3 regions of the Streptomyces sp. NPDC048295 genome follow, and region 3 is predicted to be linked to each of the others. Evidence: riboswitches for the same ligand, from Rfam matches in the RefSeq annotation. Region 3 holds a riboswitch; each other region holds the start of a gene.

The links. A riboswitch is a leader RNA that binds a small molecule or an ion and turns the genes downstream of it on or off. The one in region 3 is predicted to bind cyclic di-AMP.
Region 1: it holds a riboswitch for cyclic di-AMP, as region 3 does, so the genes downstream of both, AB0D53_RS15445 (LysM peptidoglycan-binding domain-containing M23 family metallopeptidase) here and AB0D53_RS31145 (C40 family peptidase) in region 3, are expected to answer to the same signal.
Region 2: it holds a riboswitch for cyclic di-AMP, as region 3 does, so the genes downstream of both, AB0D53_RS23910 (transglycosylase SLT domain-containing protein) here and AB0D53_RS31145 (C40 family peptidase) in region 3, are expected to answer to the same signal.

What each region holds. Positions count from the first base shown of each region.
Region 1 covers NZ_JBEZLL010000009.1:1,747-12,155, reverse strand. The annotation lists gene AB0D53_RS15460 (STM4012 family radical SAM protein) at 1-1,285, shown strand, start outside; gene AB0D53_RS15455 (STM4011 family radical SAM protein) at 1,294-2,202, shown strand; gene AB0D53_RS15450 (SGNH/GDSL hydrolase family protein) at 2,209-3,054, opposite strand; gene AB0D53_RS15445 (LysM peptidoglycan-binding domain-containing M23 family metallopeptidase) at 3,244-4,179, opposite strand; cyclic di-AMP (ydaO/yuaA leader) riboswitch at 4,183-4,339, opposite strand; gene AB0D53_RS15440 (alpha-galactosidase) at 4,637-6,733, opposite strand; gene AB0D53_RS15435 (tyrosine-protein phosphatase) at 6,959-7,771, shown strand; gene AB0D53_RS15430 (DUF6126 family protein) at 7,794-7,961, opposite strand; gene AB0D53_RS15425 (XRE family transcriptional regulator) at 7,993-8,601, opposite strand; gene AB0D53_RS15420 (aspartate aminotransferase family protein) at 8,663-10,060, opposite strand; gene dxs (1-deoxy-D-xylulose-5-phosphate synthase) at 10,057-10,409, opposite strand, start outside.
Region 2 covers NZ_JBEZLL010000016.1:156,661-167,069, reverse strand. The annotation lists partial or broken gene AB0D53_RS23945 (substrate-binding domain-containing protein) at 1-203, shown strand, start outside; gene AB0D53_RS23940 (EamA family transporter) at 314-1,186, opposite strand; gene AB0D53_RS23935 (HD domain-containing protein) at 1,356-2,009, opposite strand; gene AB0D53_RS23930 (NAD(+)/NADH kinase) at 2,068-3,132, opposite strand; gene AB0D53_RS23925 (APC family permease) at 3,262-4,659, opposite strand; gene AB0D53_RS23920 (hypothetical protein) at 5,030-5,347, shown strand; partial or broken gene AB0D53_RS23915 (FAD-dependent monooxygenase) at 5,392-5,770, shown strand; gene AB0D53_RS23910 (transglycosylase SLT domain-containing protein) at 5,764-6,261, opposite strand; cyclic di-AMP (ydaO/yuaA leader) riboswitch at 6,266-6,450, opposite strand; gene AB0D53_RS23905 (ATP-binding cassette domain-containing protein) at 7,056-8,726, shown strand; gene AB0D53_RS23900 (DUF305 domain-containing protein) at 8,809-9,483, opposite strand; gene AB0D53_RS23895 (hypothetical protein) at 9,587-9,913, opposite strand; partial or broken gene AB0D53_RS23890 (transcriptional regulator) at 10,193-10,366, shown strand; gene AB0D53_RS23885 (alpha/beta fold hydrolase) at 10,383-10,409, opposite strand, start outside.
Region 3 covers NZ_JBEZLL010000026.1:5,068-15,476, reverse strand. The annotation lists gene AB0D53_RS31180 (CoA-acylating methylmalonate-semialdehyde dehydrogenase) at 1-492, shown strand, start outside; gene AB0D53_RS31175 (acyl-CoA dehydrogenase family protein) at 501-1,646, shown strand; gene AB0D53_RS31170 (enoyl-CoA hydratase/isomerase family protein) at 1,643-2,728, shown strand; gene mmsB (3-hydroxyisobutyrate dehydrogenase) at 2,725-3,639, shown strand; gene AB0D53_RS31160 (enoyl-CoA hydratase) at 3,636-4,412, shown strand; gene AB0D53_RS31155 (ATP-dependent Clp protease proteolytic subunit) at 5,322-5,957, shown strand; gene AB0D53_RS31150 (hypothetical protein) at 5,966-6,274, shown strand; cyclic di-AMP (ydaO/yuaA leader) riboswitch at 6,667-6,853, shown strand; gene AB0D53_RS31145 (C40 family peptidase) at 6,857-7,330, shown strand; gene AB0D53_RS31140 (ATP-binding protein) at 7,470-7,901, opposite strand; gene AB0D53_RS31135 (helix-turn-helix transcriptional regulator) at 8,106-8,966, shown strand; gene AB0D53_RS31130 (DUF397 domain-containing protein) at 8,994-9,200, shown strand; gene AB0D53_RS31125 (8-amino-7-oxononanoate synthase) at 9,193-10,335, opposite strand.

The DNA.
Region 1 (10,409 bases), on a different contig from region 3:
CCGGCCGCTCGCCGACCGGCCGGCGCTGCGCGAGCTGTGGGCGGCCGAGCGCAAGGACGCGCTCTCGCTCTATCTGCACATACCGTTCTGCGAGGTCCGGTGCGGCTTCTGCAATCTCTTCACCCGGATCGGCGCCCCGGACGAGCTGACGACCCGGTATCTCGACGCGCTGGACCGGCAGGCCATCGCGGTCCGGGAGGCGCTGGGCGACGAGGAGCCGGTGCGTTTCGCCGCGGCCGCGTTCGGCGGGGGTACGCCCACGTTCCTGACCGCGGCGGAGCTGGAGCGGCTCTGCGACATCGCGGAGAAGCGGATGGGCGCCGATCTGCGGTCCGTCCCGCTGTCGGTCGAGACGTCGCCGTCGACCGCGACGGCCGACCGGCTGGCCGTCCTCGCCGACCGCGGGACGACCAGGATCAGCATCGGCGTGCAGAGCTTCGTGGAGGCCGAGGCGCGGGCCGCCGTGCGCCCTCAGCGGCGGGCCGATGTGGAGGCGGCCCTGGACCGGATACGTGACGCCCGCATCCCGGTCCTGAACATCGACCTGATCTACGGCATCGACGGGCAGACCGAGGACAGCTGGCGCGCCTCGCTGGACGCGGCGCTCGGCTGGCGGCCGGAGGAGCTGTACCTCTACCCGCTGTACGTGCGCCCGCTGACCGGACTGGGACGGCTCGGTGCCGACAGCGAGGCCGCGGCGGACGCGGCCTGGGACGAGCAGCGGCTGCGGTTGTACCGCGCGGGCCGGGACCATCTCCTGGCCCATGGCTACGAGCAGGTTTCGATGCGGATGTTCCGCCGCGCCGACGCCCCGCGGACTGACGGACCCGACGACTACGCGTGCCAGACCGACGGCATGATCGGCCTCGGGTGCGGTGCCCGCTCGTACACCACGAAGCTGCACTACTCCTTCGACTACGCGGTGGAGATGCGGGAGGTCCGGGCGATCATCGACGGTTACGCGGCCACCGAGGACTTCTCCCGCGCGGAGGTCGGGCGGTACGTCGACGGTGACGAGGCGCGCCGGCGCCACCTCCTGCAGTCGGTCCTCCAGGCGGAGGGGCTGTGCCTGGCCGACTACCGGGAGCGGTTCGGCACCTCGCCGGCCGACGACTTCCCCCTCGATCTGGCCCGGTTCGAGGCGCGCGGCTGGCTGGATGCGTCCGCCGGGGCGTCCGGACTGCTGCGGCTCTCCCCCGAGGGTCTGGCCCACTCCGACGCGCTGGGCCCGGAACTGTTCTCCCCCGGCGTACGGGCCGCGATGGCCGCGTACGAGTTGAAGTGAGCGCGCCCATGGACCTGACGATCCTCTACCGCGGCCCGCTCGCCTCGTGCGACTACGACTGTCCGTACTGCCCGTTCGCCAAGCGGCGCGACAGCCCGGAGCAGCTGCGGGCCGACCGTGCCGCGCTGGAGCGGTTCACGGCATGGGCCGCGGCGCAGACCGGTGACCGGATCTCGGTGCTTTTCACGCCGTGGGGCGAGGGGCTGGTCCGCTCCTGGTACCGCCGTGCGCTGGTCGAGCTGGCGCAGCTGCCGCACATCCGGCGGCTCGCGATCCAGACCAACATCAGCAGCCGTACGGGGTGGCTGGCCGAGGCCGGTGAGGCGGGTCGCGAGAAGATCGCGCTGTGGTGCACGTACCACCCGGGGCAGACGCCGTACGAGCGGTTCCTCGGCAAGTGCCGGGAGCTGACCGCGCTCGGCATCCGGCACAGTGTCGGCGTGGTCGGGCTCGACGACCATCTCGACGAGGCGCGGCGGCTGCGAGCCGCGCTGCCGGAGGACGTCTATCTCTGGGTGAACGCGGCGGAGGGCCACACCTACACGGACGAGGAGGCGGACCGCTGGACGGCCATCGACCCGCTCTTCCCGTACAGCCGGCATCCGCACCGGTCGGCCGGGCTGCCCTGCAGGACCGGTGAGTCGGTCGTCTCGGTGGACGGTGACGGCACCGTGCGGCGCTGCCATTTCGTCCCGGCCGAGCTGGGCAATCTCTATGACGGGAGCTACCGCCGGGCCCTCGGTCCGCGTGCCTGTCCGCTGGCGGTCTGCGACTGCCACATCGGCTATGTGCATCTGGAGACGCTGCCGCTGTACGACGTCTTCGCGGGCGGTGTGCTGGAGCGGATACCGGCATCGCTGCCGCCGCAGCCCGCCGGACGTGTCCGGGCTCCGGACACGTCAGGCGGGACCGCTTGAGACGGTCTAGAGCGGCAGGAGGTCCGGCCGCTTCGCCTCGACGTGGTCGCCGGAGGATTCGCCGCGCAGCCGCCGGCCGATCCACGGCACCAGGTACTCGCGTGCCCAGTGGATGTCGTCGCGCCGTACTTCGAGGGTGCCGCGCTGCGCCTGCGGGGGCCATTCCTGGTCGGGGTCGGCCGGCACGTCGATGCCGAGGACCTGGGCGGCGCGCAGCGCGACCCTGGTGTGTCCCTCGGCCGAGAGGTGGAGTCGGTCGTCGTCCCAGGCACGCCGGTCCTGGACGGAACGCAGCGACCACAGGTCGAGGACCGGGCAGTCGTAGCGGTCGGCGATGGCCCGGACATGGGCGGTGTACGTGGCGATCTTGCCGCGCAGATGGCGCAGCACGGGAACGCCACGGGTGTCGAAGCCGGTGGTGACCATGACCGTGCCGACCGCCCCGGTCAGCTCGGCGACGGCGCGCTCGAAGCGCTCGGCCACGTCGTCGGGGTCGGTGCCCGGCCGGATGATGTCGTTGCCGCCCGCACAGAAGCTCACCAGGTCGGGTGCGAGCTCCTTGGCGCGCGGCACCTGCTCCTCGACGATCTGGTCGAGGAGGCGTCCTCGTACGGCGAGATTGGCGTACCTGAAATTGCCGTGCGCGGAGCCTTCGCTGCCCGCCGCCGCATCGGAATCCGGGAGCTGGTCCGCGAGAAGTACCGCGAAACGGTCCGCCCAGCCGACGAAGGTCCCGTCCGGGCCGGGGTCGCCGACTCCCTCGGTGAAGCTGTCGCCAATCGCCGCGTACGACCCGATGACGCCCTGTCCGTTGTTGACGCCACGTTGGTTTTTTCTCGAATCGTCTGCCACAAACGCTTATCCTGCACCGCCGAATGTGACCTACGCGACCGTAATAAGGGGTTGACGGGTGGTGAGATAGACCACCCGGTCAGGTTTTGGTAAAGGGGGAATAAGCAGAAGGGGCGGTGCGCCGCCGCGCACCGCCCCTTCTGTGTCGCTCAGGTCATGCTGTGTCGCTCAGCTGCCCGGCCGTTCGGCTCAGACGTAGATGCCGTGCGAGGCCAGGAAGGCGATCGGGTCGATGTCCGAGCCGTACGCCGGGCCGGTGCGGACCTCGAAGTGCAGGTGCGGGCCGGTGGCGTTGCCGGTGGCGCCGGAGAGGCCGACCTGCTGGCCGGCGCTCACGCCCTGGCCCACCGAGACGGAGACGGAGGACAGGTGGCCGTACTGCGAGTAGTGGCCGTCGGCGTGCTTGATGACGACCTGGTTGCCGTACGCGCCGCCCCAGCCCGCGGCGACGACGGTGCCGGAGGTGATGGACTTCACACTGGTGCCGGTGGCGACGGGGAAGTCGATACCGGTGTGGCTGCCGCTGGACCAGTTGGAGCCGGAGGCCCGGTAGTTGGTGGTGTGGTTGCCGGGGACCGGGTGGACGTAGCCGGAGCTGCTGCTCTTGGCGGCCGGGGCGGAGGCCGCCTTGGTCTCCGGAGCGGCGGTCACGGACTTGGCCGGGGCGGACTTCTCAGCGGCCGCGGCGGCGGAGGGCGCCTTCGACGGGAGGGCGGAGCCGGTGCCGGCGCCGGTGGGCGCGGCGTTGCCGGCCGCCTTGGCACCGAGGGTCAGCTTCATGCCCGGGAAGATCAGGCTGGGGTCCTCGCCGACGACCTTGCGGTTGTCCTGGTACAGCTGCTGCCAGCCGCCCTTGATCTTGTGCTCGGCGGCGATCTTCGACAGGTAGTCGCCGGAGACGACGGAGTACGTCGTGGTGGCGGCCTGCTTCTGCGTGACCGGCTGGGCCTGCGTGGCGGCGGTGGCCGACTGCGGGGCGGCGGCCGGGGCGGCCTGCTCCGCGGCGTGGGCACCGGTGGCGCCGAGCAGCGGGAGTGCGATGACGGCGCCACCGGCGCCGACCGCGGCGACTCCACGGGCGACGGGACCGATCTTCGTACGGCGGTGCTTACCCGATATGGGCATGACGTATTTCCTCTCCGGCGCCTGCGAGGTGAGCTGTCGGGTTCGGGCTGGAGATGCCCGGCCGCACCGAGTGCGACTTCACCCCGAGCCGGCCGGATTTCTCCGGTCGGCGACTTACCTGGTTCCCCCGCTCCTGCCACGCGATGAGTGGGTACGAATTCCGGGCGGCGGCAGGATTAGGCGGTCCGTCCGGATTGACGGTGACCGTAAGCGAGTCGGGACGACGAGAACAAGCGGCGGGTTCCATCACGGATTCCGCGCCGGGGAAATCGGCGCGGAATTCCGGTCACCCTCCGTGGATTACGGATCTTGGCTTTCCGCACGGCGCACGGAATGCCCGACTTCCCTGTCGCCACACACCGTCACGGATATGATCCCGCTCACGAGGCGGCGATCATCTCCCGTACAAACGGGCGATGTTCAGGCAAAAGCTCGCATTACGGACATGCCCCTTCTGTCACACCCTCCGCAGGCGCAGCACCCGTGCGTCGAGATCCCCCCGGAGTCCGCTGTGCAGCCCCTGGTGCAGCAGCGCCGAACCGTGGTGCACGGCCCCCGTGTCCAGGCAGGTGTACGTCGCCGCGGGGTCGAGCCCGCGCAGTCGCAGAGCCGGGGGCCGTTCCCCGTACCGCTGCGCCTCCAGCCACATCAGGACCACGGCCTCCTCACCGTGGACGTACTGGACCGCACCGAGTCCGCCGCGCGGCTCGCGCAGCCGGTACAGCGCGCCGTGCTGCACGACCGGCCGGATCTTCTTGTAGAGCTCCACCCAGGTCCGCGCCTCGGCCAGCCCCTCCTCGCTCCATTCGGTGAGGTCCCCGCCGACCCCGAGCACACCGGCCATGGCGCTCACGAAACGGAAGCGCAGCGAGCTGACCCTGCCGTTGAGCTGGTGGTTCGGGCTGTCGGTGACCCAGGCGGCCATCACCCGGGCCGGATGGATGTGCCCGAAACCCTCCTGGATGGCGAGACGGTCGAGCGGATCGGTGTTGTCGGAGGTCCACACCTGGTCCGTACGGGACAGGATCCCCAGGTCGATCCGGCCACCGCCGCCCGAACAGGACTCGAACGCGACCGAGGGATGCGCGGCCCTGAGCCGGTCGATCAGCGCGTACAGAGCGTTCACATGTTCGATCCAGAGCTTCTGCGGGTACTCCTCGCCCGGCCAGCCCGCATCGGTGAAGCAACGGTTGAAATCCCACTTCACATAGTCGACGGGCGTCTCGGAGAGCAGCGTGTCCAGCTGCTCCCAGAGGTATTCCTGCACATCGGGGCGGGCCAGATTGAGCACCAGCTGGTTGCGGTACTCCGTCCGCGCCCGCCCGGGGAAGTGCTGCACCCAGTCGGGGTGCGTGCGGTAGAGATCACTGTCGGCATTGACCATTTCCGGTTCGACCCAGATTCCGAACTGCATGCCGAGCCCGTGCACTTCGTCGGCGAGCGGCTTCAGCCCGTCGGGGAAGCGGTCCGGATTCGGCGTCCAGTCGCCGAGCCCGGCCCGGTCGCTGGTCCGCCGCCCGAACCACGCGTCGTCCACCACGAACAGCTCGACGCCCATCGCGGCGGCGCGCACGGCGAGGGCACGCTGCTGGTCCAGCGAGATGTCGAAGCCCGTCGCCTCCCAGGAGTTGTAGAGCACCGGCCGCGACCGCTCCGCGTCGGGGATCACATGGGCCAGCTGCCAGGCGTGCCAGGCGCGGCTCGCACCGCCGAACCCCTGGCCGCTCCACAGCCCGGCGAACACGGGTGTGGTGTACGACTCCCCCGGTGCGAGCCGCAGCAGTCCGGAGTCGTCGTAGCCGGCGCCGCCGGTGATCTGCACGAGCCCGTCCGGCAGCCGCTGCACGGAGATCCGCCACGAGCCGGACCAGCCGAGCGCACACCCGTACACCTCACCGCTCTCCTCCGTCGCCGCGCCGTCGGCGTCCAGGGCCACCCAGGGCAGGTACTGGTGCCCGGTGTGGCCGCGCCGGCTGGAGACGACGCTCTCGCCGTGGAGCAGCTCCGCCCGCTCCAGCCGCGACTCCGCCGCCCAGCGTCCATGCAGCCGGCTCAGCCGCCAGCCGTCACGGGCCGGCAGCGACCAGGCGGCCGCGTCGGCGCGCAGCAGCTCCAGCGGCGGGCCGTCCGGTCCCGCATGGGCGACGGTGGCCCAGCGCTCCACGACGTCGGAGTCGTCCCGCATCCGGTAGTGCAGGGTGAGGGCGAGCCGGTGCACGGAGTCGGTGAAGCCGAGCCGCAGCTCGTCCCCGTCCACCGAGGCGTTGGTGAAGGCCCACTCGGTGCCCCGGACCTCGGGGGTACGCACCGAGAGCGCCGGGCGCACGAACCGGGGTCCGCCCTCCACCGGATACTCCTCCCGGCCGTCGAGATGGGACTCGAAGGCCCTGAAGGGGAGCTCCGGCGCGGCGGCCAGCGCCTCGGCCGCCGCGAGGGAGATCCTCGGCCCCCAGTGCAGATGGACCAGCTCGTCCTGTCCGGTCAGCCGCAGTGCATAGCTGCTGCTCGCCCCGGTGAGCAGCCAGGTCCGGCCGGTGTTGCCCGTCTCGATCATCGCATCCCCACATTCCAACAGTTCCGCACATCATCGACCATCGTTGGGACGTGGGCAACGGACTTGCCAGGAATTCACCGGGCGGATTCACCGCCCGGGCAACGGAGTTCGCCCGGGTATCGACAGGGAAAGGCCGAGATGATTGCCTGAGGAACCAATGTCGTATCGTCGCGGAAGTCGCCTCGCCGACGACCCGCGTCGGCACCGGACACCCCAGGAGTCGCTGTGACGCAGCAGTTGCCGCAGGTACCGTCGACGGAACCCGAGCTGGCGGGTGTCCGCAACTTCCGCGATGTGGGCGGGCTGCCCACCGCGGACGGCCGGCGGGTGCGGCACGGGCGGCTCTTCCGCAGTGGTCACCTGGCACACGCCACCGCCGAGGACGCCTCCTTCCTCGGCGGCCTCGGTCTGCACACGATCTTCGACTTCCGCAACGCCGCCGACCGTCGGCTCGACGGTCTGGACGTGGAGCTGCCCGGCGTACGGAATGTGAGCATCCCGCTCTCCGACCCGGCGGACGGTGCGGAGTTCTGGCACATGGTCCGCGACGGCGACACCGAGCAGCTGCGCTCGATCCTCGGCGACGGCAAGGGAACGAACCGGATGATCGCCTCGTACCGCTCGATCATCCAGGACCGCACCGCCGAGCACAGCCGGGTACTGCACGCCCTGGCCGAGGACAGTGTGCCCGCCCTGATGCACTGTGCGGCGGGCAAGGACCGGGCCGGCCTGTCGATCGCGGTGTCCCTGCTCGCGGTCGGCGTCGAGCGCGACGCCATCGAGGCCGACTACCTCAAGTCCAACGACACCCACCGGCGCTACAAGGTGCGCCGCAGCGACACCTCGGCGGACGGCATGTCGGCCGAGGTGATGGAACTGCTGAATCCGCTCTTCGGCGCCCATGCCGAATACCTCGCCGCGGCGTTCGCCACCATCGACGAGACCTGGGGCAGCACGGAGCGTTACTTCTCCGAGGGCCTGGGGCTCACCCCCGGGACCCGTGAGCGGCTGCGCGGCCGGCTCCTCGACGAGGCGTAGCCGCGAGCCCCGGTCGCGGTGGTCAGCCCTTGCCGGCCACCGCGAAGAGCAGGTAGAGGAAGGCCGCGAAGATGTGTCCGGCGATGAGGTAGGCGAACAGCCGGATCACCACGCCGCGCGGGAACTTGCGCTCCTGGGCCTCGTACTTCTTGGTCGACCCGAGCGGGTCGAAGTTCTCCGAATCGGACATGACGGTCCTCTCTGGCGACCGGAGACCGGTCTCAGCGGCGGTGGATGCCGCTGCCGAGGCACAGCTCGGCAGCGGGGCTCTGCAGCAGGGTGTGGACGAAGAGCAGCTCGGCGCCGTCGCGGTCGACGGCGGTGATCCGGTGCGGAGTGAGCGAGTCGAAGTGCGCGCTGTCCCCGGGGGCGAGATCGTGCACGGTGTCCCCGAGCCAGACCCTCAGGTGCCCGGCGAGCACGTACAGCCATTCCTCGCCGGGATGGACCCGCACCAGATCGCTCTGCGCGGCCTGCGGAACCCGGACGCGGAGCGCCTGCATCGCCCTGCCGGAACCGCCTGCCTGCCGGTACATCCAGCCGTCCGCCTCGGCTCCCTCGAACTTCCCGCCGCGGATGATCGCGTCACGTTCCGGGGGTGTCTCGCCGAGCAGCTCGGAGACCGTCGTACCGTAGATCCTGGCAAGACCGAGGAGCATCGGCAGCGAAGGCTGGCGGCGACCCGTTTCGAGCCGGGAGAGATGGGCGGGCGAGAGCCCGGCCCGCTGAGCGGCGGTCTCCAGGGTGAGACCACGGCTCCGGCGCAGGTCGCGCAGGCGAGGCGCGACTCCGGGCAGCTCGTCGGCCACCCCTCCGTCTGGAGGATTCATGTACCCATTGGGCCAGGATCCTGCCTGAGAGGCAAATATCTTGCCTCTCAGGCAAAAGCGGTCAGCGGTTGGCGACCGCCTGCTTCACCAGTGTCCTGCCGAAGTCCCACATCAGCCCACCGCCGCTGTGTGCGTCGTCCATCACAGCGGTGAACGCCGTGACGAACCGGTCGACGTCCGACTCGTCGATCACCAGGGGCGGAATCAGCTTGATCACTTCCAGGTGGTCGCCCGAGACCTGGGTGAGGATGCGGTGCTTCTGGAGCAGCGGCACCACCACCATCTGCGCGAAGAGCCCCTTGCGGGCCGCCTGGAGCATGGTCCAGCGGCTGCGCAGCTTGAGCGAGGACGGCCGGCCGAACTCGATGCCGATCATCAGTCCGCGCCCGCGCACCTCGTGCAGCAGCTCGTAGCGGCCGACCAGTGCGGTCAGCCGGTCGCGCAGCAGCTCACCGGTGCGGCGCGCACGGTCGACGGTCTCCTCGTCCTCCATCACCGTGAGGACCGCGAGCCCGGCCGCCATCGCCTGGGCATTGGAGCCGAAGCTCGCGGAGTGGACCAGGACCCGGTCCATGGACGAGTAGACGCGCCGGAAGATCCAGTCCTTGCCCAGGGTCGCCCCGACCGGCACATAGCCGCCGGAGAGGGCCTTGGCCACACAGACCAGATCGGGCTCGACACCCGCCTCGTGCTGGTACGCGTAGAAGTCGCCGGTCCTGCCGAGTCCGGTCTGCACCTCGTCGGCGATGAGCAGGGCCTTGTGCTTGTGCAGCAGTTCCTGCGCCTCGCGCAGGAAGCCGGGGGGCGCGGCGTGGACGCCCTTGCCCTGGATCGGCTCGACGACCAGTGCCGCCACGTCACCGCGCTTCAGCTCACGCCGCAGCGCGTCGAGGTCACCGAGTGCGATCGCGGTGTCCGGCAGCAGGGGGGCGAAGCCGTCCCGGAATCCGTCCTCCCCGTTGACCGAGAGGGAGCCGGTCGTCAGGCCGTGGAAGGCGTGGGCGCAGTAGAGGATCCTGGGCCTGCCGGTGGCGTAGCGGGCGAACTTCAGGGCCGTCTCGACCGCTTCCGTGCCGCTGTTGCCGAAGAAGACCCGGTCCAGGTGCGGGCTGTGCGCGAGCAGCTTCTCGGCCAGCAGTCCGGGCAGCGGCTGGCAGTCGAAGCGGGTGAGGTCGGCGAGCGAGGCGTCGAGGACGTCGTGCAGGGCCTTGCGTACGACGGGGTGGTGCCGGCCGAGGCCCATCACGCCGAATCCGGCGAGCATGTCCAGGTAGTCGTTGCCGTCCGCGTCCCAGAAGTGTGCGCCCTCGGCCCGTTCGTAGACCTTGTCGAAGCCGATGGTGCGGAGCATCCGGGGCAGCTGGTGGTTGAGGTGTTTCGTGTGCAGCTCGTAGCGCTCGGCGCCGCGCTCCGCGAGGAGCCGCGCCAGGTCGAAGCCCTTGGGCCCGTCGTCCTTCATTCCCCGCTCTCCTCGGTCCTCGTCGCCGCCTCCTTGGCGGCCAGTGCTGCGCTGATCCGTCCGGCGATCTCGACCGGGGTGAGCCCTATGTCGGCCAGTACCTCGGCGCGCTTGCCGTGCGCGAGGAACTGCTCGGGGATGCCGAACGTCCGCAGCGGTACGTCCACCCCGGCGTCCCGCAGCGCCTGCCCGACCGCCGAACCGACGCCCCCCGCCCGGCTGTTGTCCTCGACGACGGCGACCAGCCGGTGCCGGGCGGCGAGCGGGGGCAGTTCCTCGTCGACCGGTTTCACCCAGCGGGGGTCGACGACGGTGCAGCGCAGGCCGGCCCCGGCCAGCAGATCGGCGG
Region 2 (10,409 bases), on a different contig from region 3:
TGCTCGGCGCGGAGTCGGTCCTGCTGGAGTCGGGGAGACGAGTCCCGGACGATGTCGCGCTGGTCGGTGTGAACAACTGGGAGTACGTGATCAGCGGCCAGCACACCCGTCATCTCACCGCCGTCGACATGGGGTTGGCGGGATCGGGCGCCGCCGCCGCGGCCCAGGTGGCCGACGGACGGGACTCACCCGGGATGCACGCCCACCCGTACACACTGGTGGTCGGCGCGACGAGGGCCGGGAATCGGTCCGGGATCCGAGCCGGTCGATCCTCCGCCGGTTCCCGGTCCGTCCCCCGGCAACCGTCCCGCGGTCATTCGGCGGCGGCGAGTCGGGCCTGTGGCTGGACGGTGACCAGCGCGATCCCGCCGCAGCACACCGCGAGGAGCAGCAGCTCGGCGGGAGAGGGGGCGGGCGCGGTGTCCAGCGCCCAGTCGCCCAGTCGGACGGTGAAGGGAACGGCCAGCTGCACGGCGGCCGTGAAGACCGGACCGCGGACCAGGATGAGCCGGTGCTGCACCAGGTAGGCGGGTGCGTAGACGGCTGCGCCCAGCACGACGATGCCCCCGGTAGCGGCGGGGGTCGGCGGGTGGGCGATCAGCGCGGGCAGGGCCATCGGGAGCAGCAGACAGGTGGCGGCCGCGAGCAGCACGGGCAGCACGGCGAGCGGCGGCAGTCCCGACAGCCTGGCCCGGTACAGGAATCCGTAGACGGCGAAGGCCACGGTCGCCGCCGCCACGAGCAGCAGCCCCGCCCCGTCCGCATCACCCGCGTCCGCGCCGAGCGCCGCGTACCCGGCGGCCGCCGCGCAGGCCAGCACCGCCCCCGCCGCCTTGCGCGGCCCGGACCGTTCGGCGAAGAACAACGCGCCGACCGCCACCGAGGCGCACGGCATCAGCGCGACGACGAGATTGGTGAGCGAGGTCCCGATGCGCGGGATGGCGAGGAGGGTTCCTGCCGCGTACCCGGCGAATCCGAGCAGGCCCAGCAGCCACACGGTGCCCGGCCGGGCGGCGGCCCGGCGCAGGTCGGCCCGGCCGTCCGCGGTGGAGACGGCGACGGCGGTGAGCACCGCGCAGCACACGGCGGTCCGGCCCACGGCGACGATCAGCGGATCGGTTCCGGTGACCAGGGCACCGGAGAGCAGCCAGGTTCCGGAGAGCAGCAGGACGAGGACGGCCGGCATCGCGTGGCCCTTCCGTGGGTGGCGGAGGAACGGCGAGAGGGGCGAGGGGCGTGGCGTGGCCGGACTCGCTGATCCCGCACGGCCCTCCTCCGCACCGTCACTTTCCTGTAGGCGCCAACTATAACGACGGGTGCCGTCTCCACCAGGGTGCGTGGCCTGCTCGTCCGCGTCACTCGGGCCAGGCGGAATCCAGAATGGTGTCCACGAAGTTGGCGCGCTCGAACCCGGGCACGTAACGCTCCAGGACATCGGCCTTCACATTGCCGAACGTGGTGGCCGGCTTGGCCTCGATTCCCTCGGTGAAGGCCTTGAGGATGCGCCGCTTGAAGTCGGGGCGCGGGTGCAGGGCGACGATCGCCGCCCGGTCCGCCTCGCTGATGTCGTCGTACCCGATGCCCAGCACGTCGTACTCCACACCGGCCGTCACCAGTGCGACCTCGGGTTCCATGAACGACGGGATTCCCGGCGTGGTGTGGAGCGCGATGGCCGTCCAGACGCGCCGGACGCTGTCCTCGGGCACCCCGTGGCTCTGCAGGAACCGCCGCGCTTCGTCGGCGCTGTCCACCTCGAACCGGCGCCCGCTGCCGCGGAATTCCTCGTTGAGGCCGAGATCGTGGAACATGGCCGCTACGTAGAGCAGTTCCGGGTCGAAGCTCAGCCCGCCCCGGTGTCCCCGGAGTCCGCCGAAGAAGTAGACGCGGCGGGAGTGGTGGTAGATCAGGTCGTCGGTCGTGTCACGCACCAACTGGGTTGCCGCCGCGGCCAGTGCGGTATCGGGAACCGGCGGGGCGGTGGACGTGGGGATGCCTGCGCTGTCGGGCATGACGACTCCTTTGTCGTACGGCACTTCGGCCTTGCGGCCCTGATCCGCCGGGCAGGCCCTATTCCCTGACCGCCGTGGAGAGATGGAGATGGGCCAGGTCGTGCGGGACCGGTCCGTCGGGGCGGAAGAGCGGTGCGCTCTCGCCGTCGGCAGCCGTGGCCGGCGCGTCCGTGAGGCGGAGGCGGGTGCGCAGCCGTCCGTAGAAGTCGTTCGGGCCGAGCCTGATGACCCGCAGGCGGCGCGGTGCCGCGTACACGCCGAGCCAGTCCCCGGCGGCCAGTACGCCGCGCAGCTGGCCGTCGATGGTCACCGCGCCCTGTCCCGAGTGCGGCAGGACCCGTACCGCGATGGGTTCGTCGGCCGCGGCGACCACGGTGCGGTCGAAGGTCATGTGTGCCGCCACGGGCGTGAAGAGGACGGCGTCCATGCGCGGTGAGACCACCGGACCGCCCGCGGCGAAACTGTAGGCGGTCGAGCCGGTGGGGGTGGCCATGATGACCGCGTCGGCGGAGTACGAGGCGAGGAGCCGGCCGCCGATGTAGACGCCGAGGCTCACCTGCCGGTCGCGGGCGAGCTTCTCCACGACGACATCGTTGAGTGCGGTGACATCCAGCGCAACGCCCCAGCCCTCCGCCGCGGCCTCCTCGTCGAGGGCGATCTGCGGTGGCGGCAGCATGGGGCGCTGTCCGTAGCCCATCAGGGCGTCGATGTCCGGGGGCACTTCGAGTACGCGGGAGGCTCGCATGGTCAGGGTCATGCGCTCCTCGACCTCCGCCCGGCCCCGGTGGACGGCGTCGAGCGCCCGGACCACGTCCTCGACGGGTACCTCGGTGAGGAAGCCGACGCGGCCCAGATCGATCCCGAGGACGGCTCCGTCGTTCTTGGCGGCGATCCTGGCGCCGCGCAGGAACGTCCCGTCGCCGCCGAGCGTCACGATGAGATCGGGGTTGCCCGCGACATCGGCTTCCTCGCGCCCGCCGCGTCTGCGTTCGTCGTCGCGCCACACGTCGAGGTCCGTGCACGGGATGCCCTCACGGGCACACCAGTCGCGTACGACTCCCGACGCGACGACGGCTTCGGGACGGCCCTGGTGAACGACGACTCCGACGCGCTCGACACTCATCCCGCCACGACTCCCCGTGTTCCGACGACGTCCCTCACTCCACTGTGAGGGCATCCGGGGTGTCTTCGCCCGTCGGCGGCCGCTCTTCACCGACGGGCCGGACACCGCGCGGAACACGTCCGGGGAGGGTCAGGAGTGCGCGTCCTCCGGGATGCTGACCAGCCAGCGGGTCTCCCGGCGAGGCCGCAGGTAGAGCGCCCAGTAGAGCGTGGCGACCGCTGTGATCCCGCCGGTCCACAGCAGGTACTCGGTCTCCTGCTGGGTGAGGATGTACGTCAGCACGGCGATCAGCAGCACGGGGATCGCGGGCCACAGCGGCATCCGCCAGGCCGGTGTCTCCCGGTGCGTGCCGCGGCGGCAGAGCAGGGCCGCGACCGCGACCAGCAGGTACATGGCGGTGACGGACACACCGGTGACGCCGTACAGCGTGTCGAGGTTGACGAAGCAGAGCGCCGCGCCGGGGATGCCGACGAGCAGGGTCGCCACCCACGGGGAACCGAACCGGCCGAGCCGGGCCAGAGCGTTGTTGATCGGTGCGGGCCAGGCCTTGTCACGGGCGGAGGCGAAGAGCACCCGGGAGTTCTGGATGACCATCACGATGCCCGCGTTGATGATCGCGAGGGCCACGCAGAGGCTGACGAAGGTGCCGACGGCCGAGTTGGACCAGGCGGCCACCATCGTGTTGAGGTCGCCCGAGGTCAGGGCCTCCAGGTCCGGGGCGCCCAGGGTGATCGCGATGACCGGGACGAGGATGACCGCGGTGGAGATGGCGAGGGTGGCGAGCACGGTGCGGGCCACGTTGCGCCGCGGGTTCTCCAGTTCCTCGGAGAGGTAGACGGCCGTGGAGAAGCCCTGGGTGATGAAGAGGGCGATCGCGAGCCCGGAGACCACCATCATCGCGGTGACGGTCGAGCTCGTGCCGCCCGACGAGGCGACCGACCCGTGCACCAGCGCCGATCCGCCTCGTTCGGAGTGGGCGAAGCCGAGAACGGCGACGACGCCTGCCGCGATCACTTCGAGTACGAGGAAGATCCCGGTGATCCACGCGTTGGCGCGCAGGTCGAGGAGGCCGGCGAGGGTGGCGAGCAGCATGACGCCGGCGCCCGCGACGGGGGCCGGAATGTGCACGATGGGTGCGAGGTAGTCGGCCGTTCCCATGGCGATCACAGGGGGAACGATCATCACGACCAGCAGCGAGAGCACGAAGACGAGCCACCCGGCGAGCCGCCCCGCCATGGTCGACACCATGGCGTACTCGCCGCCGGCGCTGGGGATGAGCGTGCCCAGCTCCGAGTAGCAGAAGGCGACCGCGATGCAGAGCAGCGAGCCGATGGCGATGGTGAGGGCGGTGTACGTGCCGAGGGTGGAGAACAGGTCCGGTACGACCACGAAGAGGGTCGAGGCGGGCGTCACGCAGGAGAGCGTGAGCAGTGTGCCGCCCACGACGCCGATGGAACGCTTGAGCTTCTGGGGAGTGGGGCCGGTCGCTGGGGCGAGCGCCTGGGGAGCGCTGAGCGTGTCGGTCATCGTGCGGTTCCGATCAACAGGTGCGGTGTCTGAGCACGGGAGCGGTATCGCCTCCAGACGAGGACGTGGTGAGTGGTTTCGTCGCTCCCAGCGCGATATGCAATCCCGACGTGTTCCGCAGGTCAAGAGGCGTTCACCTTCGGAATTCGTTGTTCCGATGGCCAAATTCGACGGTTTGGCGTTAACAACGCGTCATAGTCCGGGGATCGGGGGGTGCGGGAACCGCAGCCCGGGCCGATGGAAAGTTTCGCCCGTATCCAGCATCCGGAAGGCGGGACGACCTCCCGCACGGACGGGGCGGGCGGGGCGCGGGGCCGGAGTGGCGAGCCCGCGGGTCGCGCATCCGCGGTGTTGATGCCAGCCTGGAGTCATGGCTTGGGCGTCATGGACGACTCGCGGTGTGTTCTCCGGGCACGGTGGCGTGCTGACGGAAGAGGTCGGCGTCCTGTCCGGGGACCTGACCGTGCACACGACCTGGGCGGAGGACACGGCCCAGGTCACCGTGCAGTACACCGGTGCGATCGACTGGTTCACGATGTCGGGCAGCCCCGTCGCGTGCCCCTCGGAGGAGGACAGCCGTCGCCTGCACGACGCGGTGGTGCAGGCGGTCCGGGCCGGGTCGGCGGCGACCGTTCCCGTGATGCCCCGCTCGGGACCGGCGAGGCCGACGCAGCGCGCCCCGGAGTGAGGATCCCGCGCGGACGAACGGATGCCGCGAGACGCCGGCGCGGCAATGAGATGGTCGTGCGACTGCCGTGCTGCACCGTGGGCCGGATCGCCCTCCTCGGCGACGCCGCCCATGACATGACCCCGAATTCCTGCCAGGGGCCCTGCCAGGCGCTGGAGGACGCGGCGACACCGGCCGCCGCGCTGCGCGCCGGACCCATCGTCGAGCCGGCGCTCGGTCGCTACGACGCCGAGCGCCGGCCCCGCAGCCAGTCGGCCGCCCGTCCGCCCGCCGGGCCGCCGGACGGGTCAGCGGCTGTCCCGTCCGGCGGCCGTCGCGCTGCGGAACACGTCACTGCGACTCGCGCCGTCCCGCGTCACCGTCGGCACGATCCTGTGCCGTGCCGACCGGACGCCCCCGCGGCCGGGTTCCGTACCTCAGTAGGCCCCGAAGACGTTGTCGATGGAGCCGTACCTGTCGGCCGCGTAGTTGCACGCCGCGGTGATGTTGGCGACGGGATCGTAGGCGTCCATCGCCGTGCCGGGCACGTGGTAGGCCCGGAAGGTCGGGTCGATGATCTGGAGGAGACCCTTTGACGGTGTTCCTGCTGCGGCGTTCGAGTCCCAGTTGTTGATGGCCCGGGGGTTGCCGGAGGACTCGCGCATCACATTGCGGTGGATGCCGTTGTAGCTGCCGGGGATGCCGTGCTCAGCCATGACGGCCAGCGACTCCTTGATCCAGCCGTCCAGATTGTTGGTGTACGCCGCGGGCTGCGCTGCGGGCGCCGCGGCGCTGACGGACTGTACTGGCGCAGCCGAGGCCGTGGCGGCGCCGGTCAACGGCAGCAGGAGGGCGGCCGCACCCGTACCCGCGGCGATGAAGCCCCGGGTCAGCGAGGTGGACCTGAGACGACGGTACGTACGCGTTGCGGACATGCTGGATTCCTCTCCGTCGCCTGCGAGGTGAGCTGTCGGGTTCAGGCTGGAGATGCCTGGCCGCGCTGAGCGCGGCTTCACCCGAGCCGTTCCGGATACCGGGCCGGCGGCTTATCTGGGTCCCCCGCTCCTGCCGTACACGAGTGGGTCGGATGTCCGGGCGGCGGCAGGATTCGGCGTTCCGTCCGGATTGACGGTGACCGTAGGCGAGAGGAACCGAAAGGGACAAGACCCTGATTTCCGCACGCAATTCACTTACAAGATCAAGACATTGGAATTGTGGTAATCCAGCTCACATCGAGCGCGCCTCCCCCCTTGCACGGGAAGGGGTCCGCATCATGTGACGCGACTTCGAGGGAATGGGAAGTGACTCGCGCCACGAATTCACAAAAGGTGCAATTCACCCGGCACTCCAAAGGGGCAATTCGCCTGAACCACCCACAATGGGACGGACATACCGCGACGGAGGGCTCGCACAGCCGGCCCCGCCCGACGCCCGGAGGCATTGCCATCCCTCCCTCCCCACCGTTATGGTTCTGATGTCCTGTTGTCTCCGATAGAGGTGGACGTTGCGCATCTGAGGTTCGCGAACATCACGCCGTACGGCACCGCCCGTACGTCTGTCACGCCGTAGCAGTGCTCCGCACTGCCCGTGACCCCGCGTGGATGCGACCTCGGTGCATGAGCCGTCCCTCGATCTTCGGGACCGCCGTACCCCCCTCCGCTGCCCGGTCGCCGCGTGGTGCTCGCATACGAAGCCCCCACTCACCGCGCTTGCGAATGCGAGGAACACCATGGCGACACCCACCACCCCCGGCGCTTCCCTCACCTGCTCGGCCCTGTCCTTCCGCCGGCCGGACGGCACGACCGTCCTCGACGGACTCTCGCTCGCCATCGGCCGGGGCCGCGTCGGCCTCGTCGGTACCAACGGCGCGGGAAAGTCCACACTGCTGCACCTGCTCGCCGGTCAGCTCCGCCCCTCCCAGGGGTCGGTGACCGTCAACGGCAGCCTCGCCCACCTTCCGCAGAACATCACCCTCGACACCACACTGCGGGTGGACCGGGCCCTGGGCATCGCCGAGCGGCGCGAGGCGCTGCGCGCCATCGAGTCCGGGGACGTCGACGAGAAGCACTTCGAGACGGTCGGCGACGACTGGGACGTCGAGGAACGGGCCCTGGCGACCCTGGGCCAACTCGGGCTCGGAGACATCGAACTGGACCGCACAGTAGGCCAGTTGTCCGGTGGCGAGACCGTGCTGCTACGCCTGGCCGCACTGCTGCTGGACCGTCCCGACGTACTGCTCCTTGACGAGCCCACCAACAACCTCGACGTGTTCGCCCGCCGGAGACTCTACGAGGCCGTCGACTCCTGGCGCTCGGGCGTGCTGGTCGTGGTCAGCCACGACCGCGAACTGCTGGAGCGCGTGGACCGCATCGCCGAGCTGCGCGCCGGATCCGTGAACTGGTACGGCGGTGGCTGGTCCGCGTACCAGGAAGCCGTGGCCACCGAACAGGAGGCCGCCGGGAGGACGTTGCGGGCCGCGGAGGCCGATCTTCGCCGCCAGAAACGCGAACTGGAGGAGACCCGGGTGAAGCTGGCCCGTCGCCAGAGGAACGGGAGGAGGACCGAGGCCGAAGGCAGCCTCCCGAAGATCCTGGCCGGCCGCCGCAAGCGGTCCGCGCAGGAGTCGGCGGGCAAGCTTCGCGGCGTCCACGAGGAACGGCTCGGCCAGGCGCGCGAGCGCCGCGAGGAGGCCGCGGAGGCCATCCGTGACGATGCCGAGATCCGTGTGGACCTTCCCCGCACGGCGGTGCCGGCCGGGCGCACCGTGCTGAGCCTGCACGAGCTGCGCCCGCGGTTCGGGAGGCTCCGTGAGGGCAGCCTCCAGGTGCGGGGGGCCGAGCGGATCGCACTCGTCGGCCGCAACGGCGCCGGGAAGACGACGCTGCTGCGCACCCTCACCGGTGAGCTGGCCCCCTTGTCCGGCGAGGCCAGGACCTTCGTCCCGACGCGGTTCCTCCCGCAGCGGCTCGATGTGCTGGACGAGGAGCTGAGCGTTGCGGCGAACGTGGCCCGGATGGCCCCCGGGGTCACCGACAACCACATCCGCGCCCAGCTCGCACGCTTCCTCTTCCAGGGGAAACGCGCGGAACAGCCTGCGGGCACCCTCTCGGGCGGTGAACGCTTCCGTGCCGCCCTCGCGGCGACGATGCTCGCCGCGCCGGCGCCGCAGCTGCTGATGATGGACGAGCCGACCAACAACCTCGACGTCGCCAGCGTGCGGCAGCTGACCGGCGCACTCGAGTCGTACGAGGGGGCGCTCCTGATCGCCAGTCACGATCTGCCCTTCCTTCGATCGCTGGGCATCACCCGGTGGCTGCTGGTCGGGGAGGAGCTCCGGGAGACCACCGCTCAGGAGGTGGCCGGCCTGCTCGCTGCTCCGGAACACGCGAGCCCGGTGTGATCCGAACGGAAGCACCATGGGGTGCGGGGCTTCGCACGACTCCATCCGGACGGTCGTGCGAAGGCCCGCACCCGCGTTGCGGTCAGAGCCTGTCGATGATCTTGTTCATCTGCTCGATCTCGGCGGTCTGAGCGGTGATGACAGCGCCGGCGAGCTTCTTCGCGTCGGCGTTGTCACCCTTCTTCCGCTCCTCCTCGGCCATGGTGACCGCACCCCGGTGGTGGCCGATCATCAGCTGGGCGAACTTCTTGTCGAAGTCCTTGCCCTTGGCGGCCGACAGATCGCTCATGTCCTTGTCGGACATCATTCCGGGCATTCCCGAACCGTCCGTGCCGTGGTCCATCCCGGGCATGTCACCCATCGAGGACGAGTCCGAGGGCAGCGGCTTGCCCCACGAAGTCAGCCAGCCCTTCATCGTGTTGATCTCGGGGTCCTGGGCCTTCTCGATCGCGGCGGCCAGCTTCTCGATCTCGGGGTCGGCGGCGCGGCCGTCGGCCAGCTTCGCCATCTCGATGGCCTGCTGGTGGTGCGGAATCATCTGCTGCGCGAACTTCACGTCCGCGTCGTTGAACGTACCGCCGGGCTCGGCCGGTGCGGACGCGCTGCCCGAGCCGTGGTCCATGCCGGGCATGGACGAGCCGTCGGACTTCGAGCCGTCGGAGGAGCCGCAGGCCGCGAGTGCCAGAGCGAGGGCGGCCACGGCGCCGGCGGCCGCGAGCGTGCGGCGGCGGGCGGCGAAGGACAGGGAAGCGGACATCACAGGTTCTTTCCAGGTGGACGCGCCACATCCATGGCGCGCGAAAGGTACAGGACCGTCCGGCCGGTCCGGGCCCGAAGAGCCGTGGACCGGCGGATTCCTGTCACGTCCGCGCGACGCACACCTGGAGCAGCAGATCCCTGCCGGCGAACGGCGGTCCCCGCCGGGCCGGACCGCGTACGGCCGTGCGGTGCCCGGCGAGCACCCCTACGGCCAGCAGCACCAGGCCCCATGCCATCAGCAGCGGCAGCACCCGGTCACGGGCATGGGTGAATACGCACGACTCCCCGTTCGTCGCGGGCACGGCGGCGGCCACATGCGCGGCGTCGTGCTCGCCCCGCACGGCGAGGTGGCCGTCGGCAGTCGTCGTGGACATGGGCGTCGCCGCGCTCATGGCCATCGCGTCATGACAGCCCTCCGCGGCGCTCACCGGCGCGCCGTGCATGAGGAACAGTCCGCACAGGACGGCACACAGCACGAGCAGCCGGGACGTTCCCGGTGTGCGTGTCCGTCCGCGATCCACGGCTGCCTCGAATGCTCGGTCGTACGGGTCGTGCGGTGCGGGCCCGACGATACCCCCACCGGGTTTCCCATGGCGTGGCGCCCCGCCTCCGCCACGGTGTGGGCCTCAGCCGTCGCTGCCGGCCCGCGTCCAGGCGGCGTCGCGCAGCAGGCGCAGGCCGTTGAGGCCGACGATGACGGTGGAGCCCTCGTGCCCGGCGAGCGGCGCGGCCGCTCGGTGAGCTACGCGCTGTACGACAACCACGTGGCCGAACTCCTCGACCAGGCTCTCTTCCACGTTGAGCACCTGCGCCTCGGCCTCCACGACGCCCCGGCGCGGGGAGCCGCGGAGGCCGGTGACACGGTGCCGGCCGCGCACTGAGCCCGGGGGCCGCGCGTCACACGGCGCCGTCCCCCCGCGCGAA
Region 3 (10,409 bases):
TACGTCGACATCGGCATCGACGAGGGAGCCGAACTCGTCGTGGACGGGCGCGGTTTCACCCTGCCAGGGCACGAGAACGGTTTCTTCGCCGGAGCGTCCCTGTTCGACCGTGTGGATCCCTCGATGCGTATCCACCGCGAGGAGATCTTCGGGCCCGTCCTCTCGGTGGTCCGGGCGGCCGACTTCGAGGAGGCGCTGCGCCTGCCCAGCGAACACGCCTTCGGGAACGGCGTCGCCGTCTTCACGCGCGACGGTGACACGGCGCGCGAGTTCACCCGCCGGGTGAACACCGGCATGGTCGGCGTCAACGTGCCCATTCCGGTGCCCGTCGCCTACCACACCTTCGGCGGCTGGAAGCGCTCCGGCTTCGGCGACCTGAACCAGCACGGCCCGGACTCGATCCGCTTCCACACCCGTACCAAGACCGTCACTTCGCGCTGGCCCTCCGGGGTCAAGGAGGGCGCGAACTTCACGATCCCGACGATGGGGTGAGCGCCGCCATGACCACCGCCCTCACCGAGGAGCAGCGCGCCCTCGCCGAGGTCACTCTCGACTTCGCCCAGGAGCAGCTGGCCCCGCACGCCGTCACGTGGGACCAGGACAAGCACTTCCCCATCGACGTCATCCGGCGGGCCGCCTCGCTCGGCCTCGCCGGTGTGTACGTCGACGAGGCATACGGCGGCTGCGGCCTCGGCCGCGCCGACGGCGTCCTCGTCTTCGATACCCTCGCCACCGGCTGTCCCTCCATCGCCGGATACCTGTCCATCCACAACATGGTCGCCTGGATGATCGACCGGTACGGCGACGAGGCGCAGCGGGACCGCTGGCTGCCGGGCCTCTGCTCCGCCGCGACCCTGGGCAGCTACTGCCTGACCGAACCCGGCGCGGGTTCGGACGCCGCCGCCCTGCGTACCCGCGCCGAACGGCACGGCGACCAGTACGTGTTGAGCGGCGTCAAACAGTTCATCTCCGGCGCCGGCGCCTCCGGCCTCTACCTGGTCATGGCACGGACGGGCGAGCCCGGCCCGGGCGGGATCTCCGCCTTCGTCGTCGAGCGGGAGGACCCGGGCGTCTCCTTCGGCCCCGACGAACGGAAGATGGGCTGGAACGCCCAGCCCACCCGCCAGGTGATCCTGGACGGCGTCCGCGTCCCCGCCGACCGGCGGCTCGGCGCCGAGGGCGACGGCTTCCGCATCGCCATGAACGGCCTCAACGGCGGCCGCCTCGGCATCGCCGCCTGCTCGCTCGGCGGTGCGCAGAGCGCCCTCGACCGCAGCCTGGCCCACCTTGCGGACCGCGAGGCCTTCGGCGCCCGGCTGCTGGACGCCCAGGCCCTGCAGTTCCGTCTCGCCGACATGGCCACGGAACTCGCCGCCGCCCGCGCCCTGGTCCGGCAGGCCGCTGAAGCCCTGGACGCGGGCGATCCGCTGGCCCCGCGCCTGTGCGCGATGGCCAAGCGGTTCGCCACCGACACCGGCTACGCCGTCGCCGACGCGGCCCTCCAACTGCACGGCGGCTACGGCTACCTCAGCGAGTACGGCATCGAGAAGATCGTCCGCGACCTACGGGTCCACCAGATCCTGGAAGGCACCAACGAGGTCATGCGCGTGATCGTCGCGCGTGGACTGACGGAGAACCTGCGATGACCAACGAAGCACCGGCCGACCACGACCACGTCCTGACCCGCACCGAGGGTCACGCTGCATACATCACCCTCAACCGTCCCAAGTCACTCAACGCCCTCAGTCGTCCCATGGTCCTCCGCATCGAGGAGGCGCTCTCCGCCTGGGCCGACGACCCCGCGGTCGCGAGGGTGGTCATCGAAGGCGCCGGCGAACGCGGTCTGTGCGCGGGCGGCGACATCCGCGCGATCCACGAGGACGCCCGTACCGGCGGCACCGCCACCGCGGACTTCTGGCGCGACGAGTACCGTCTCAACGCGCTGATCGCCCGCTACCCCAAGCCCTATGTCGCCCTCATGGACGGCATCGTGATGGGCGGCGGCGTCGGCGTCTCCGCCCACGGCAGCGTCCGTATCGTCACCGAACGCTCCAGGATCGCCATGCCCGAGACCGGCATCGGCTTCGTCCCCGATGTCGGCGGCACCTACCTCCTCGCCCTGGCCCCCGGCGAACTCGGCACCCATCTGGCGCTCACGGGGGCACCCGTCGGTGCCGCCGACGCCCTGGTGTGCGGGCTCGCGGACCACTTCGTGCCCGCGTCGGCCCTGCCGGCGCTGACCCGGGAACTCGCCGTCGACTCCGTACACGCAGTGATGGAACGGCATGTGGCGGAGCCTCCGGCCGGAAGGCTCTCCGCCGCCCGCGAGTGGATCGACTCCTGCTACGCCGCCGACACCGCCGAGGAGATCGTGGCGCGGCTCCTCGCATCGGGCGTACCCGCCGCGAAGGACACCGCGGACACCCTGCTCTCCAAGTCCCCCACCGCGGTCAAGGTGACCCTGGCCGCCCTGCGCCGGGCCCGCCGTCTCGGGCCGCTGGAACGGGTGCTGGAGCAGGAGTACCGCGTCTCGTGCGCCGCTCTCGACTCACCCGACCTCGTCGAGGGCATCCGTGCCCAGGTCGTCGACAAGGACCGTGCTCCGCGCTGGTCCCCGTCCGCGCTGGCGGACGTCACCCGCGCGGACGTGGACCGCTTCTTCGCCCCGCTCGGCGCGAACGAGCTCCGGCTCGCCGCGACCGGTTCGTCTCAGGAGGTCGTCTGGTGAACAGCACCGTCGCATTCATCGGCCTCGGCCACATGGGCGGACCGATGGCCGCCAACCTCGTCAGGGCCGGGCACCGCGTCCTCGGCTTCGACCTCGTACCGGACCTCCTCGCGTCCGCCGCGACCGCCGGCGTGGAGCCGTCGGCCTCCGCCGCGGAGGCCGCCGCGGAGGCCGACGTCGTGATCACCATGCTCCCGGCCGGGCGCCACGTCCTCGCCCTCTACCGCGAGCAGGGCCTGCTCGCGGCCGCCCGTCCCGGCACCTTGTTCGTCGACTGCTCCACCATCGACGTCGCCGACGCCCGGACCGTCCACGAGGCCGCCACGGCCGCCGGGCACCGCGCTCTCGACGCCCCGGTGTCCGGCGGGGTGGTGGGCGCCGAGGCTGCCACGCTCACCTTCATGGCGGGCGGCGGGGCCCCGGAGTTCACGGACGCCGAACCGCTCCTCCGTGCCATGGGGAAGAAGGCCGTGCACTGCGGCCTGCCCGGCGCCGGGCAGGCCGCGAAGATCTGCAACAACATGATCCTCGCCGTCTCGATGATCGGCGTCAGCGAGGCATTCGTCCTCGCCGAGAGCCTGGGACTCGACCACCAGGCCCTCTACGACGTCGCTTCCACCGCCTCCGGACAGTGCTGGGCCCTCACCGTCAACTGCCCCGTCCCGGGCCCGGTCCCGACCAGCCCCGCCAACCGCGAATACCGCCCAGGATTCGCCGCCCCCCTGATGGCCAAGGACCTCGGCCTCGCCGCCAACGCGCTGCACGCCGGCGGTGTGGAGGCACCGCTCGGCCTCAAGGCCGCGGAGATGTACGCGGACTTCGCCGAGGGCGAGGGCGCGGCCCTGGACTTCTCGGCGATCGTCCGCACCCTCCGGACCACCGGACCGAACCCGAACGGAAGCCCCGCATGAGCGACTACGAGACCATCCTGCTGGAACGCAAGGGGCGGGTGGCCGTCGTCACCCTCAACCGACCCGAAGCGCTGAACGCCCTCGACCTCCAGGTCATGACCGAGGTGGTGGCAGTCACTGAAGACCTCGACCGGGACCCGGGCGTCGGCTGCATCGTCCTCACCGGATCGGCGAAGGCCTTCGCGGCCGGGGCAGACATCAAGGAGATGCGCCCGCAGAGTTACATGGACATGTACCTCTCCGACTGGTTCACCGCGTGGGACCGCCTCGGCCAGGTCCGTACCCCCACCCTGGCCGCCGTCTCCGGCTACGCCCTGGGCGGAGGCTGCGAACTGGCCATGCTCTGCGACATCCTGCTCGCCGCGGACACGGCGAAGTTCGGGCAGCCCGAGATCAGACTCGGGGTGATCCCCGGCATCGGCGGCTCCCAGCGCCTCACCCGCGCCGTCGGCAAGGCCAAGGCCATGGAACTGTGCCTCACCGGCCGCACCATGGACGCCACCGAGGCCGAACGCGCCGGCCTGGTCTCCCGGATCGTCGCCGCCGACGAGCTGCTCGCCGAGGCCCTCGCCGTCGCGACCACCGTCGCCGAGATGTCCAAGCCCGTCGCCATGATGGCGAAGGAAGCCGTGAACCGGGCCTTCGAGACCACCCTCACCGAAGGCGTCCGCTTCGAACGCCGCCTTTTCCACGCGGTGTTCGCCACCGCCGACCAGAAGGAGGGCATGTCCGCCTTCGTGGAGAAGCGGCCGCCGCACTTCACCCACGGGTAGCCTCACGGCCTCCGTCTCGGGAACGACCGGCCGGTCGTTCCCGAGACGGAGGCCAAGCGGCTCGGTCCGAGGCACAGCGGCCGACCCGCGTACCGCTCGGCGCGAGCGACTCTTTCGAGCAATCCGCGCGTGAGAGTGTCGTGCGACGTCGGCGCCCCCCTCCCCCGGGATCCGGGCCCCGCGCCCTCAGCCGCCGAGTGTGGACCCGCGCCACTGGCGCGTTCGGTCAGCGGCCACGGCCTGACCGCCACACGCGCTCTCAGCCAGACTTCCGGCCGCTCGACTCGCATCGTCACCGCATCCTCGCCACGGGTGCTTGACAGCAAAGAGCCGGAGCGGAACGGCGCCGGTGCCGCATGCGTCACGACGTCGTAGCCCGTTGCGCGACGAAGCCTCGCCGGAACGCGCCGGCAGGGCGTCGTCGTCCCACACGCTCTCTCACTGATCCATGACGGGAGCATGACCGTGCGGGCCTGACCGGACAGAAGGCCTCCCCGGCAGGAGGAATCGCGGCCGAGGACCTGGATGAACCGACGAAGAAACACGTCGAGCCCGTGGCCGCCCGGCTCCTTGTCGGCGCCCGCAGGCGTGGAGGCCGAGCCTGCACAGGACTTCGCCCCTCGGCGGCCCAAGACCTCGACCGGCCGCTCACGACCCGTCACCTGCGTGAGGCCGCGTACTCCTTGCAGCGGAAGCTGGAGCTGCGAAAGGTCCGGCTCCACGACGCCTGCCACCCGTGCCTCACGTCTCTTGCCGTCAACGGCGTGCCGGACGCCTTCCTCGCCGCATGGGCCGGGCAAGCCAACACCAAGCTTCTGTACGTCCTGTACATTTCTCACGGAAGTCGGCACGACCCCGTGAAGGGACCACGCAGAGCCGCACGGTCCCCGGAGGAGAGGCATCGCCATGCTGTTCCGTCCCACCGCCCGTCATGTACTGCCCGAGTTCACCGAGCGCACGACCAACGGGACCCGCACCCTCGACCCGTACTCCAAGCTGCTGTCCGAACGGATCGTCTTCCTCGGCACCCCGGTCGACGACGCGGCGGCAGGTGATCTGATCGCACAGTTGATGTACCTGGAGCACGACGCCCCGGACCGCCCCGTTTCGCTCTACATCAACTCCCCCGGCGGCTCGTTCGGGGCCATGTCGGCGATCTACGACACGATGCAGTACCTCACGTGCGAGGTGGAGACCTACTGCCTCGGCCAGGCCGGTTCCTGCGCCTCCGCGCTGCTCGCCGCGGGCGCTCCCGGCCGACGGCACGCACTGCCCGGTGCGAGGGTCGTCGTGCGGCAGCCCGAGCTCGCCGAACCGATGCGGGGCCAGCCGTCCGACCTGGAGATCGAGGCCCAGGAGCTGGAACGGGTCCGCGCGATGCTCACGACGCTGTTGACCCGTCACACGGGCCGCGACGCCGCACAGATCACCGAGGACATCGAGCGCGACCTCATCCTCGACGCGGCGGGCGCCAAGGCGTACGGGCTGGTGGACCACGTCCTGGAGAGCCGGAAGTCCTCATCCCCTCCGCACGGCACGAGGTGAATCCGCCGATGCGGCCACCGGAGTTCCCACCGCTTCCCGCACTGACGCGCGCCGAGGGGGAGTTCATCGACCGCTACCTCGAAGTCCTCGACCAGGTCGGGCGGATCAACCCGGCCCGCGGCAGCGACACCTACGGCGCCCTTCGCGCCGCTCAGGCTCTGGTATCGCACGCGGGCGCGCTACGGGACGCGCTCGCGTCGATGCACGAGCGCGGGGAGGCGCAGATCCACGCCACGACGCTCGCCCGGGCGCTGCGGGTACTGGACGGGGAGCGTCGGGCCGGGCGCGTCACCGTACCCCCCGCACCGCCGAGTTGACCGGTTTCCGCGCTCCGCGTGCTCGCCGGGGCCGGGCCAACTCCCCCTGCCCCGGCGTCCGGCACCCGGTGGCCGTCACCCAACTCCCGTACCCGACACGCCCGACGGTCCAATCGAAATTCCTCGCTCGTTCGGCGTAGGAAGCCCCCCTCACGGGGGACTGCTCAACTTGCGTTTTCCGAGTGGCCCGTGATCGGAATCCAGCCTTCCGCCCCTGGTACGACACCGGTCGGATTCACCGCCGGAGCCTCGAAAAGCACCATGCCCACCCGAACGGATCAGTCGTGAGGAGCCTCACATATCCCTGTTTCGGCTCGGAAATCCGGCAGTCCGTGAGTCAAGATCCCTGGGACGACAAGCCCCCGCCACCGCGGCGGGGCGGTCCGGGCGGACGCCGAGTCCTGCCGCCGCCCGGATGACTGGTCGACAGAAGTGGATCGGCAGGAGTGGAGGACCCGAGCACAACGGGTCGGCCTGAACACCGGTCGACCCTCGGGGTGAAGCCGCCGCAAGCGGCCGGGCAACTTCGCCAGCCCGAACCCGACAGGTCATCCTTCACAGGCGGCTGACGAAGGGTTGCGCATGACTGCGCAGGTTCATGTCCCGTCTTTGCTCGTCCGGGCCGGAACGGCCTCGGTTCTGACTCTCGCCGCTGTCGGCACCACCATGTTCGCCCCGGGCGCCGCGACGGACGCCCAGGCGGCGACCCTGTCGATGAAGGCGCTCAACATCGCGGCCTCGAAGAAGGGATCGCCGTACAGGTGGGGGGCCACCGGCCCCAACCGCTTCGACTGCTCGGGGCTGACGTTCTACTCGTTCAAGAAGGTGGGCAAGAAGCTCCCCCGCACGGCCCAGCAGCAGTACAACAGGACCCGCCACATCTCGGCCTCGCACAGGCAACGCGGCGACCTGGTCTTCTTCCACTACGGCCGCAGCGTCTACCACGTGGGCATCTACGCCGGGAAGGGAAAGATCTGGCATTCGCCGAGGACCGGCTCGGTGGTCCGGCTGGAGAAGATCTGGACCAGGAGCGTCTACTACGGCCGGGTCCGCTGAGACGGGTCCTGCCCGGCGGACCGGGGCCGCGTCCCCGGCCGTGCTCCGCCGGGCAGGGCCGGGGCGCCGCGGGTCCGGGGGCGGGGCCGGAGTGGAAGCCGGGCGCCCGCGGGGACGGACGGTCACCGCGACACGTCGGTCAGCTCTGCACCGGGACGCTCCAGGGAAGCGCGATCCACACCGTCTTGCCGCCGTCGGCGGTGGGACTGACGGTGAGCCGTCCCCCGCACTCCTTGGCCAGGGTCCTGATGATCACCATGCCGCGCCCGTTGTCCTGCTGAACGGCGGCGGGCAGCCGCCTGGGCCAGCGGGGATGACTGTCCGTCACTCCCAGATAGAGCTGCTCCTCCCGCTCCAGCCGGAGGTCCACGGTGAAGGTGGGCGACTGCCCGAAGGTGTGCTGGACGGCGTTGGTCGCGAGCTCCGAGACGATGAGCCGGACGCTGTCGGTGAAATCGGTGTCGGCGACCGGACCCCATTCGCCGAGCACCCGGTCCACGTACCTGCGGGCCGCCGAGACCGAGACCGGCTCGCTCGGCAGAGTGACGCTTGCTTCCTGATGGTCTGCCATGGCGAGCCGTCCCTTTCCCACCCGGACGGACCCGCGATCGGTCCGGGTTGCGCTTCGCACCAGATTGCCATTGATGCTGCCCCCTGTAACGGCGATCCACCAAGATATGCATATATCTGTCGCTCAATGCGGTGAACCCTGCCACACAAGACCGTATGCGGGCGGCACACTGTCCGCTCGGCAGAAGAGGGAGGGAGGCCGCGGATGCAGCACGGCCCTGCGGTTCGACGCCGCAAGCTCGGGGAGGAGCTCCGGGGTCTGCGCCACGCGTCGGGACTGACCAGTCGGGACGCGGCGCGGATACTCGGCTGGCACCAGTCGAAGGTGAGCCGGATCGAGACCGGAGCGAGCGGGGTGCGGCCGGCCGACGTGACCCGGCTGCTGGACACGTACGGCGTGGACGACGCCCGGTTGCGTGACCTGTTGGCCACGCTGGCGGGCTCGGCGGGCGGTGGCGGCACCGGGTGGTGGCACGCCTATCGCGGCCTGATCCCGCCCCAGTACCGCGACTTCATCAGCCTGGAGTCCCAGGCACGGACCGCGCGCACGCTGGAGACCTCGGTGGTGCCGGGGCTGCTGCAGACCGCCGACTACGCGCGTGCGGTGACCCGGGCATCGCTGGACGGGCTGCCCGCGGGCCAGTTGGACTCGCTGGTGGAGGTACGGCTGGCCCGGCAGGGCGTACTGCGGACCGATCCGCCGCTGCGGCTGAGTGCGGTGCTCGACGAGGCGGTGCTGCGGCGCGAGGTCGGCGGGTGCCGGGTGATGCGGGAGCAGCTGCGCCATTTGACCCGGGTGGCTCAACTGCCCCATGTGCAACTTCAGTTGCTGCCGTTCTCGATGGGCGGCTACGCCGGCCTCACCGGGCCTTTCGTTATCTTCTCATTTCCGAACACTTCTGATCTGGATGTGGTCGTTCTCGACCATTTGACGAGTAGCCTCTATCTGGAGCGGAAAGAAGACCTTGAGGCGTACAGCTCGGCCTTCCGCACGATGCAGGCACACGCGCTGTCGCCGGAGCACTCGTTGGACCTCATCGCCGCGATCGACCGCGGCGGTCGGTGAACCCCGGAGCGCCCGAGGGAGGCCCTCATGTCGGATCGCCTCGCACAGCACGACTTACGGTGGCGGCGCAGCAGCCGCAGCACGGGCATGAACAACTGTGTGGAGGCCGCACCGTTCGGTGACGGGCGGCTGGCGGTGCGGGACTCCAAGGATGTGTCCAGGCCCCCGCTGTGGTTCTCCGCGGCGGCCTGGACCTCGTTCGTCGGCGGTCTCCACCGGGTTCCGGTCAGCTGACGGGAGCGGTCCGCCGAACGACCGACACGGCGGTGGCGATCTGCTCCTCGGTCAGGTCGGCCCGCGCCGTCAGCCTCAGCCGGGACACCCCGTCGGGCACCGACGGGGGCCGGAAGCACCCGACCGCGATTCCGGCAGTGCGGCAGTCGGCCGCCCAGCGCACCGCGGCGTCGGCCGAGGGGGCACGCACCGAGACCACGGCCGCGTCGGGCCGCACGGCGGTCAGACCGGCCGCGGTCAGCCGCTCGTACAGCGCGGCGGCGACCGCGCGGGCCCGGCCGGCCCGTTCCGGTTCACGACGCAGCAGCCGCAGGCTCGCCAGTGCGGCGCCCGCCGCGGCCGGCGCCAGTCCGGTGTCGAAGATGAATGTACGGGCCGTGTTGACGAGGTGTTCGATGACCCGGGCGGGGCCCAGGACCGCTCCGCCCTGGCTGCCCAGGGACTTGGAGAGGGTGAGCGTGGTCACGGTTCCGTCTCCGCCCGCGAGGCCGGCGGCGGCGAGTGCGCCCCGGCCGCCCTCCCCCAGCACGCCCAGGCCGTGTGCGTCGTCGACGAGCAGCGCGGCGCCCTCCGTACGGCAGACCTCGGCCAGCCGGGACAGCGGTGCGGCGTCGCCGTCGACCGAGAAGACCGAGTCGGTGACGGCCAGCGCCCGCCCCTCGTGCGACCGCAGGGCCTTGCGTACAGCGTCGGGATCGGCGTGCGGGACGACGGCGGTCGCGGCGCGCGAGAGCCGGCAACCGTCCACGATCGAGGCGTGGTTGCCCGCATCGGAGACGATCAGCGAGCCATGGCCGGTCAGCGCGGTGACCGCCGCGAGGTTGGCCGCGTAGCCGGACGACAGCACCAGCGCCGCCTCGAAACCACAGAATTCGGCCAGCTCGTTCTCGAGTTCGGCATGCAGCGTGGTGGAACCGGTGACGAGTCGCGATCCGGTCGCGCCCGCGCCCCAGTCGCGCGCGGCCCCGGCCGCGGCGGCGGTGATGTCGGGGTGCCGGGTCAGCCCCAGGTAGTCGTTGCTCGCGAGGTCCAGCAGTACGGGAGCGGCGGGCCGGGGGCGCAGAGTACGGACGAGTCCGGCGTCGGCGCGGCGGCGCGCCTCCTCGTCGATCCAGTCGAACGGGTCCAAGGACATGAGCGGTCCCTTTTGTAGGCAGCTCACAGACCCTAACCGTGGGCGCAGCCGGGCATGGTGTGGCAATACACACA